One region of the Polaromonas sp. P3_A5 genome, then DNA from elsewhere that is predicted to be linked to it. Evidence: riboswitches for the same ligand, from Rfam matches in the RefSeq annotation. Region 1 holds a riboswitch; the other holds the start of a gene.
What was found. A riboswitch is a leader RNA that binds a small molecule or an ion and turns the genes downstream of it on or off. The one in region 1 is predicted to bind glycine.

Region 1 (5,049 bases):
CCATGGTGCTGTGCTTTGCACTCACCGTTTCCGTGGCCGTTTCCATCGGCCTGGCGTCCATCTTCGGTATCCAGGCGTCCAACGCCAACATGCTGATTTCAGTCAAGGAGATGTTCTCCTCGATCAACAAGTTTCCGCTGGCCGCGATCCCCTTCTTCATCCTGGCCGGCAACCTGATGGAAACCGGCGGCATCTCGCGCCGCCTGGTCGAGTTCGCCAAAAGCATTGTGGGCGGCGTCCAGGGCGGCCTGCCCATGACCTGCGTGCTGACCTGCATGATTTTTGCGGCCGTGTCGGGCTCTTCTGTGGCCACTACTTTCGCCATAGGCGCCATCCTGATCCCGGCGCTCATCAAGCACGGCTACCCCACCGCCTACGCCGCAGCCCTGCAGGCCACCAGCGCAGAACTGGGCGTGATCATTCCGCCATCCATCCCCATGATTCTTTACGGCGTGAGCGCCGAGGTCTCGATCGGAGAACTCTTCATCGCCGGCTTCGGCCCGGGGCTTTTGATCGGCTGCGCGCTGATGCTGTTCGTGCACCTGTACTGCCGCTGGAAGGGCTGGGGCAAGCACGACGGCGACGGCCGCCTGAGCTTTGGCAAGGCGACCTGGCAGGCCAGCTGGGCGCTGCTGATGCCGGTGATTATTCTGGGCGGCATTTACGGCGGGATTTTCACGCCGACCGAGGCGTCGGCGGTGGCGGTGTTTTATGCGCTGGTCGTCGGCACCGTGATCTACCGCGAAATCAAGCCGGCCGACCTGTACGTCATCCTGCGCAAATCGGTGCTCTCCAGCGCCGTGATCATGTTCATCATCGCCAATGCCGGGTTGTTCGCCTTTCTGATCACCCGGGCCGGCGTGCCGGACGCCATAGGCCATTGGCTGGAAGCAGTGCTGCAATCGCCCGCCCTCTTCCTGCTCGGCGTTAACGCGGCGCTGTTCATCATCGGCATGTTCATTGAAACCAGCGCCGCCATCATTGTTCTGGCACCCATCCTGGCGCCAGTGGCTGTGCATTTCGGCATCGATCCGGTGCACTTCGGGCTGGTGATGGTGGTCAATCTTGCCCTGGGCATGATCACACCGCCTTTCGGCGTGAACCTGTTCGCGGCCTGCACCGTCGCCAGGATATCGCTGGACCGCATCGTGACCCACCTGATCCCCTTTGTGCTCGTCATCCTGGCTTGCCTGATGGTGGTCACTTACGTCCCGCAGCTGTCGCTGGCTCTGCGGGATCTCGTCTACGCAAAATAGCTTTTCGGACGGGATTCACGAGGCTGTCATTTTCAGCAGCCATGCTCGGGGTTTCATTTCAGGATGAAATCCATGCAGCTCCACAAAACCGACCGCGCCCGTGCCGAGCTCAAGCCCGGCGTGAGAACGCTAGGCCAGCGCGAGCGCACCCTGCTGCTGATGGCCGACGGCAGCAAGTCGGCCCAGGACTTCCGCCCGCTGTTTGAGGGCGACGGCGAAGCCATTGCCCTGCGCCTTTTGCGCGACGGCTTTCTGGAAGCCCATCCCGGCAAGACGTCCGCGCCGGCAAAAAACCCTGCGCCTGCACCCGCCCAAACACTCACGCCGGCGCAGTTACAGAACTTTCCCAGCCCCGAAACCACCCAGGCCATTCAGGTCTCTGCCGATCAATTTGAAGGCAAGCGCTCGCTTGCCACAACCCGGATGTTCCTGTTCGACATCTGCGAACGCATGTTCGCCCGGCGCAACCCGGAGATGGCCGAGCGCTTTCGCGAAGCGCTGCGCAATGCCAAAGACCGCGAGACCATGCTCAGCGCCTCGCGCGAAATGATCGAGGAAATCGAAAAAATCGCGGGCCACGAGCGCGCCGACTCCATCAGCGAGCGCATCGCCATGCTGCTGCCGCAGCACCAGGCCGCCTGATCGAGCCGACAGCGGCTTCCGTTACACTCAGCGGTGTCAGGAGAGAGTTTTCCTCGCGAAAACCGCCGAAGGCGCACGAGCACCCTGGGGGCACCCCCCTTGAGTAGCACTGAACGCTCAGGCAAAAGGACTGGCAACCGCCCTGCGGCGCACCACGCGGCAAGGCGTTCCCTACTGGAGAGAGGCCGCCTTTCACGGGCAGCCCACCGAAGGAGCAAGCCTGCATCGCCGGGTGAATCTCTCAGGTAAAGTGGACAGCAGGGGCAGCCCATGGATTGAGAACAAGTTCTTGCCATGACCGTGTTTGCCCCCTGGAGAATGCCTTGTCCGATTCGTCCACCTCTTCCGCCGCCCCCGAAACCTTGTTGAAAACGCCCCTGCATGACCTGCATGTGGAGCTTGGCGCGCGCATGGTGCCTTTTGCGGGCTATTCGATGCCGGTGCAGTACCCCGCGGGCCTGATGGCGGAACACCACCACACACGCCAGGCTGCCGGCCTTTTTGACGTGTCCCACATGGGCCAGCTACGCCTGGTGGGTGCTGATGCCGCAGTCGCGCTGGAATCCCTGATACCCGTTGATGTGATCGACCTGCCCGCCGGCAAGCAGCGCTACGGCCTGCTGTTGAACGACGACGGCGGCATCATCGACGACCTGATGTTCTTCAACCGCGACTACGCCAACGGCGGCGACCTCTTTGTCATCGTCAACGGCGCCTGCAAGGTCGGCGACATTGCACACATCCAGGCAAAGATCGGCTCGCGCTGCGAAGTCATCCCCATGCCGGAAATGGCGCTGATGGCGCTGCAGGGCCCACAGGCCGTCACTGCCTTGCAGCGCCTGGCGCCCGGTGTCGAAAAACTCGTATTCATGACCGGCGGCCGCTTCAGCGTGGCCGGCTGCGACTGCTTCATCACCCGCAGCGGCTACACCGGTGAAGATGGCTTTGAAGTCTCGGTGCCTGCTTCGCAAGCTGACGCACTCGCACGCGCGCTGCTCGCGCAACCTGAAGTCAAACCCATCGGCCTGGGCGCGCGCAATTCGCTGCGGCTGGAAGCGGGCCTGTGCCTCTATGGCAACGACATTGACACCACCACCACGCCGGTGGAGGCCAACCTCAACTGGGCCATGCAAAAGATCCGCCGCACCGGCGGCGCACGTGCCGGCGGCTTTCCGGGTGCGGACAAAATCCTGGCCCAACTGGCAGACCCCGCCCTACTCACCCGCAAGCGTATCGGCCTGGTGGCGCTGGAGCGCGTCCCTGTACGCGACCACACCGAACTGCAAAGCACCGACGGCATGGCTATCGGCGAAGTCACCAGCGGTTTGTTGGGCCCCACCATCAACCAGCCCGTCGCCATGGGTTACATCAAACCTGAGTTCGCTGCGCTGGGCACACGCGTGAACGCCATCGTGCGCGGCAAGCCGGTGCCCATGGAAGTGGCCGCCATGCCTTTCGTTCCCGCCCGCTACTACCGCGGTTAAGCACCAGATCAAGCTCCCCGTTTTATTCACCCCACTCAACCCCTGGAGAACCTCATGACCGTCAAATACACCGAAGACCACGAATGGGTCAAGATTGAAGGCAACGTCGCCACCGTCGGCATCACCGTGCATGCGCAGGATGCGCTGGGCGATGTGGTGTTTGTGGACCTGCCGGCTGTCGGCACCACCTTCGCCCAGAAAGAAACCGCCGGTGTTGTCGAATCCGTCAAGGCCGCGGCCGACGTGTATATGCCCTTGAGTGGCGAAGTCACCGAAATCAACGAAGCCCTAAGAGACGACCCATCTCTCGCTAACAGCGACCCGATGGGCGCCGGCTGGTTTTTCAAAGTCAAGCTGTCCGACCCAACGCAGCTTGACGCGCTGATGGACGAAACCCGCTACACCGCCTTCGCTGCCTGATTTTCTGACCGATTCTTTTTTCTGACTCCTGGCTGCCAAGCCTGACACGGGACCCGACATGTTGATGCAATCCGCCAAGCCCTTGGGCGATCTTGAAAACCCTGCCGAATTCATCGCCCGCCACATCGGCATCGATGACGCCGACGAAGTCCACATGCTCAGCATCGTGGGCTCGGCCTCGCGCCGCGCGCTGGTGGAAGGCATTGTTCCACGCTCGATTGCACGCAGCACCGCCATGGCCATCCCGGCCCCCGTCACGGAGGCGGCCGCGCTCAAGCAGCTCAAAGCCATCGCGGCCAAGAACCAGGTGTTCAAGAACTTCATTGGCCAAGGCTACTACGGCACCTACACGCCGGGCGTGATCCTGCGCAACATCCTCGAGAACCCCGCCTGGTACACGGCCTACACGCCCTACCAGGCTGAGATTTCGCAGGGCCGCATGGAAGCGCTGATCAACTTCCAGACCATGGTCTGCGACCTGACCGGCATGCCGATCGCCAACGCCTCCATGCTCGACGAAGCCACCGCCGCCGCCGAAGCCATGACCCTGGCCAAGCGCAGCGTGAAAAGCAAAAGCAATGTCTTCATCGTCGCAGGCGACTGCCACCCGCAAACAATTGAGGTGATCCAGACCCGCGCAAAGCCCTTGGGCATCGAGGTGAAGGTCAGCACGGCAGCCGTCACGGTGCCGCAACTGATGGCCGAAGGCAATTACTTCGGCGTGCTGGCGCAATACCCCGCCACCACAGGCAGCATCCATGACCTGCGCCCGCTGGCCGGCCAGGCGCATGTCGATGGCGCAGCCCTCTGCGTTGCGGCCGACCTGCTGGCGCTCACGCTGCTGGCCCCGCCCGGTGAATGGGATGCCGACATCGTGCTCGGCAACACCCAGCGCTTCGGCATGCCCATGGGCAACGGGGGGCCGCACGCGGCTTACCTTGCCTGCCGCGACGAATTCAAGCGCTCGCTGCCCGGCCGCCTGGTCGGCGTGACCATCGACAGCCACGGCAACCCGACCTACCGCCTGGCGCTGCAAACCCGTGAGCAACACATCCGCCGCGAGAAAGCCACCTCCAACATCTGCACCGCGCAGGTGCTGCCAGCCGTCATCGCCAGCATGTACGCGGTCTACCACGGCCCGCAAGGCCTCAAGCGCATCGCCGAGCGTGTGGCGGCCTATACGGCCATCTTCGTGCAGGGTCTCAAAGAGCTGGGCTATGAAATCACCAACACAGGCGCCTTCGATT
Region 2 (5,049 bases), 1.3 Mb from region 1:
ACACAATTTTGTTCTGGTGCACGGCGCCTGGCACGGCGGCTGGTGCTGGCGGCGGGTGGCGCAGGCGCTGCAGCTGGACCACCACAAGGTGTTCACGCCGACACTGACCGGCCTGGGCGAACGCGCCCATTTGCTTTCACCCACGATCAACCTCGACACGCACATCAACGACGTGATCAACCTGATTGAGGCGGAAGAGTTGCACGAGGTGACGCTCGCGGTGCATTCCTATGCCGGCATGATCGGCACGGCTGTCACTGACCGCATGCCCGACCGCATCAAGCACCTGGTGTATGTGGATGCGGTGGTGCCCAAGCCCGGCGAGAGCTGGAGCAGCACGCAGGCCAGCGCCACGCAGCAGCAGCGCATGGCGGCGGCGCAGGCTTCACCCAGCTTCAGCTTTCCGGCGCCCGACCCGGAGGTGTTCGGCCTGCACGATGCCGACCGCGAATGGGTCAAGCGCCGGCAGACGCCGCACCCCGGCAACACCTACCAGGCACCGCTGCACTTTGATATGCAGCGCGTAGCCGCCGTGCCGCGCACTTTTGTGAATTGCACCGAGCCCGCATTGGCCACGATTGAACCCAGCCGGCTGCGCGTGAAGGACGCAAAGTTCTGGGACGGTGCATGGCTGCCGAATTCGCGCGTGGTCGAAATCAAAACCGGCCATGACCCCATGATCAGCGAACCGGCTGCGCTGACGAAGATTTTGCTGGAAAGCGCTGAATGAGCCAGGTGGCCCGCCGCCAGTTCACAGCCGCGCTGGCAGCCGGGCTGGCCGTGCCCCAGCTTGCGCTGGCCAAAGACACGGCCTTGCCTGTGCCGGCCTCTTTGCCGGCTGCCGCTGGAATCGCCGCCCTTAAAAATGAGCCGCTGGTGCTGCTGGTCAGCCTGCCCGGCTGCCCATTCTGCGAGCTGGTACGGCGCAACTACCTGCTGCCAGGGCAACGAGACGGCAGCCTGCACGCCTGGCAGCTCAACATCAGCGACCGCACGACACCGCTGACCGGCTTTGACGGCCAGGTGACGACAGCCGCCGCGCAAGTCGCGGCATGGAAAGCCGGTTTCACCCCCACGGTGCTGTTTCTGGGCCCGGCCGGGCAAGACCTGGCGGAACGGCTGGTTGGCCTGGCGTCTGTCGACTTTTATGGCGCCTACCTGGAAGAGCGGCTGACGCAGGCGCGCAAAGCTGTGCTGGCGCTCAGGTAAATGAAATGCAGACCGCCCCATTCGCAGCCGTGGGGATTTCTGGTTGCTATTGTTTTGATAGCTGCTCGCGCAATCACTGATTGGGCAAATGGCCTTTTTCATGCTTAAAACCGCCCCAAAAATAGCCCCGCAAAGGATTCTGGCGTGTCGCACAGCGTTTTTTGCCCCTGCACAACAACCTGCCAGCCGTCACGCGCATGACTGACCAGGAATCGCTGCTTGCCGCTATCCACGAGGAAGTGGTCTTGCAGGCCTACAACCCAGCCTGGCCCCAGCAGTTTGTGGCTGAGCGGGACCGCCTGCTTGCGCTCTCCCCTCAGCTGCCGGCCCGCCTGATCGACATCCAGCACATCGGCAGCACAGCCGTGCCCGGCCTGGCGGCCAAACCGGTGATCGACATGCTGGCCGGTGTGGAATCCATGGCGGCGGCCGAGGCGCTTCTGGCGCCGCTGTGCGCCAACGGTTACACGACCTCCGCTGAATTCAATGCCTCGCTGACCGACCGTAAATGGCTGATGCGCTGGACAGAAGGGCGGCGCACGCATCATCTGCACCTGGTGGTTCACGGCGGCGAGGTGTGGGCGCAGCGCCTGCGTTTTCGCGACGCCCTGCGTTCGGACCCGGCGCTGGCGGCGCGCTATGCCGCGCTCAAGGCGGAACTGGCGGCCAGGCACCCGGGTGACCGCGAGGCCTATACCGATGCCAAAGCCGCGTTTGTGCAGGCGGCCAGCGAAGGCTGAGCCTCCCTGCTTCCTACTATTAAGCCGCTGAATCAACCCGCTAGACCTGTACTGAACGCCGCATTCACGCTTGGCAAAACAGGCTTCGGTGGTAAATTCAAACCCGTTCAAGCAGGAGAGCGCTGCCCCAAAGGCAGCCACCGAAGGCGCAAACTTCCATAATCGCTCAGGTCCCGTACTGCCCGGAACACACAGCCGTCTGGAGAGACGCCGCACGCAAGGTGCAGCGCACCGAAGGAGCAAAGCCGAAGCCCCAAGCAACGGCTGAATCTCTCAGGTAACAAGGACAGTGGAAGCGGCCGCAAGCATGTGATGGCTTGGCGGTTGCCACGATTCTTCCGATTCAACAGCAACCCCTGGCACGGCGCTTGCGCTACTGCAATGTTCTGCTTGAATGAAAAGGAATCGCCATGAAAGTCATGGTTTTGGGTGCGGGTGTCACGGGGATCACCACGGCCTGGTATTTGGCGCAACGCGGCCATGAAGTCACGGTGGTGGAGCGCCGCAACGCGGCCGCGATGGAAACCAGCTTTGCCAACGGCGGGCAAATATCGGTGAGCCACGCGGAGCCCTGGGCCAACCCGGGCGCGCCGCTGAAAGTGCTGCAATGGCTGGCGCGTGAAGACGCACCGCTGCTCTTCAGGCTGCGCGCCGATGTGAACCAGTGGCTGTGGGGGCTGGAGTTTTTGCGCAACTGCACGCCCGCGCGCACGGCACAAAACATCAAGCAGATCGTGAACCTGGGCATGTACAGCCGCGGCGCGCTGCAAAAACTGCGCGCCGAGCTGGGCCTGCTGTACAACGCGCAGACCAAGGGCATCCTGCACTTCTACACCAGCCAGGCCGAGTACGATGCGGCGCAGGAGCCCGCGCGCATCATGCGCGAGCACGGCTGCGAACTCGACATGAAGACGGCCGACGAGTGTGTGGCGATTGAGCCCGCGCTGGCGCAATGCCGCGGCAGCATCGTGGGCGGCAGCATGACACCCAGCGATGAATCGGGTGACGCCCGCGCGTTTACCGCCGCGCTGGCGGCGCGCTGCGAGCAGGCCGGTGTGAAATTTTTGTACAACACCACGGTGCTGGGCCTGGACGCTGCAGAGGGGCAGCTGAACGGCGTGCAGGTGGCGATGGGCAGCGGCGAGGCCGGCGGCAAGGTCGAGATGCTGAAAGCCGACGCGTATGTGATGTGCCTGGGCGCCTTCAGCGCGCAGTGGGCCAAGGTGCTGGGGCAAAGCCTGCGCATCTACCCGGCCAAGGGTTATTCGGTCACACTGCCCGTGATCAACGAGGCGGCGTCGTACCAGGTCAGCCTGACGGATGACGAGTACAAGCTGGTGTTCTCGCGTTTTGGCAACCGCTTGCGCATTGCCGGCACGGCCGAGCTCAACGGCTACAACACCGAGCTGAACCTGGTGCGCTGCAACGCCATCGTGCGCCGTGTGAAGCAGCTCTTTCCCGACATGACGGACGGCGAGGGCGCGCAGTTCTGGACAGGCCTGCGGCCGGCCACGCCGAGCAATGTGCCTTACATCGGCAAAAGCAAGGCCTCCAATGTCTTTCTCAACACGGGCCACGGCACACTGGGCTGGACGCATGCCTGCGGCTCGGGCGCGGCGATTGCGGACATCGTGAGCGGGCGCGTGCCGGAAGTCGACTTTGCGTTTACCGGGATGCCGGCACCGGGGCGTGTGATGGCATTGCCGGGGATGGCGAAGGCCTGAGCAAGGCCTGAAAAGGGGGTCTGAAGCACGGCGTCCTGCAGCAGGTGGGCGGAAACGGTAATATCGCCCTCCGTTCATCAGCCGCTTGCCGCCATGACATCACCCGCCACCACGCCCCCCGACGGTCTTCCCACCTACAGGCTCCTTACCGGCCCTGATGACGCGAGCTTTTGCCGCCGCGTGAGCGAGGCGCTGGCGCTGGGTTACGAGCTTTACGGCTCGCCGGCGGCGACCTTTAATGGCGAGAACGTGATCGTGGCGCAGGCGGTGCTGTGGCCTTCGCTGCGCAAGGCCGGCTGATGAGCAGTGCCCTGCCCCTGAACCCCGCAACGCTCCAGGCCATGGCGGATTTTCCGCGCCATCTGGAACAGTTTTACGATGCGATTCCTGAAAGCCACAAGGGTTGGACGCCGCCGTCGTGGGAAGGCATTCCGAGCGAACACTTCACGGCCCTCGCGCAGATCTGCCACGTGCGGGACATCGAGATCGACGGCTACCACGTGCGATTTCAGCGCACCTTGTCGGAAACCAATCCCGTGCTGGAATCACTGGACGGCTATGTACTGGAAAAGGAACGCGACTACGCGGCTGCTGATGCGCAGGAAGTCTTCGCGGCGTTTCGGGCAGCACGCACCCGGACGATGGCCATGCTGTCGGGCATCACGCCCGAACAACTGGGCCGCACGGCGGAATTCGAAGGTTACGGCGCCCTCACGTTGCGCAGCCTGGTGCATTACCTGTGCAGCCATGACCAGCAACACCTGGCCGGTCTGCAATGGCTGCTCGGGAAAATCGACGCCTCCCTCGCCGCTTGAGGCCTTCACCCCCCTGTCGCACAGCACGGGCATCCTGAGGCGCAGTATTGGCCGCCTCCCAGGCGCTTACAGGTTGCCAGGGCCGTCTTTTCAATGAAAAAACAACAGCCTCTGAAGCAGATACGCTGATTTATGTCACGAAGGTATTCATTCGAATGTAACAAAAAGTTCGTTTTGACGCGCCGTCATGCACACTGATTGGGTTGGGAGCGCGGTTTGTGTATAGCCAGCGGCATACAAACCTGCATTCCTGCGTATCGGTTTTTTCATAGACAACTGGAGTGATCAACATGAAGTTTTATCTGCGCCATGCAGCAATATTGGCCAGCGCCGCCTGCGCCCTGGGTTCGGCAACAGCCCAGACCGACGAGGCGAAGCCTGCACGCAAGGCAAAAGCAGCGGCCGCCACCCCCGCGCCCGCGCCCGAAAAATATTCCGGCCCTCGCGAAAAAATGGTCGTGGCCATGCCCAAGACCTATGGCAAGAGCGAAACCATGGCCTTGTGGGGCGACTACTTCAGCCACCTGTCACGCTGCGGAAACATCGACCTGCAAAACGCGC

Region 2: another riboswitch for glycine. It lies ahead of AC1DU8_RS00130 (D-amino acid dehydrogenase); the one in region 1 lies ahead of gcvT (glycine cleavage system aminomethyltransferase GcvT).

The regions. Positions count from the first base shown of each region.
Region 1 covers NZ_JBFUGF010000001.1:1,285,965-1,291,013, reverse strand. The annotation lists gene AC1DU8_RS06250 (TRAP transporter large permease) at 1-1,256, shown strand, start outside; gene AC1DU8_RS06245 (hypothetical protein) at 1,329-1,898, shown strand; glycine riboswitch at 1,926-2,041, shown strand; glycine riboswitch at 2,063-2,166, shown strand; gene gcvT (glycine cleavage system aminomethyltransferase GcvT) at 2,222-3,382, shown strand; gene gcvH (glycine cleavage system protein GcvH) at 3,437-3,802, shown strand; gene gcvP (aminomethyl-transferring glycine dehydrogenase) at 3,861-5,049, shown strand, end outside.
Region 2 covers NZ_JBFUGF010000001.1:18,000-23,048, reverse strand. The annotation lists gene AC1DU8_RS00145 (alpha/beta fold hydrolase) at 1-730, shown strand, start outside; gene AC1DU8_RS00140 (thioredoxin domain-containing protein) at 727-1,209, shown strand; gene AC1DU8_RS00135 (GrpB family protein) at 1,407-1,949, shown strand; glycine riboswitch at 2,052-2,140, shown strand; gene AC1DU8_RS00130 (D-amino acid dehydrogenase) at 2,360-3,673, shown strand; gene AC1DU8_RS00125 (DUF1737 domain-containing protein) at 3,767-3,973, shown strand; gene AC1DU8_RS00120 (DinB family protein) at 3,973-4,488, shown strand; gene phnD (phosphate/phosphite/phosphonate ABC transporter substrate-binding protein) at 4,779-5,049, shown strand, end outside.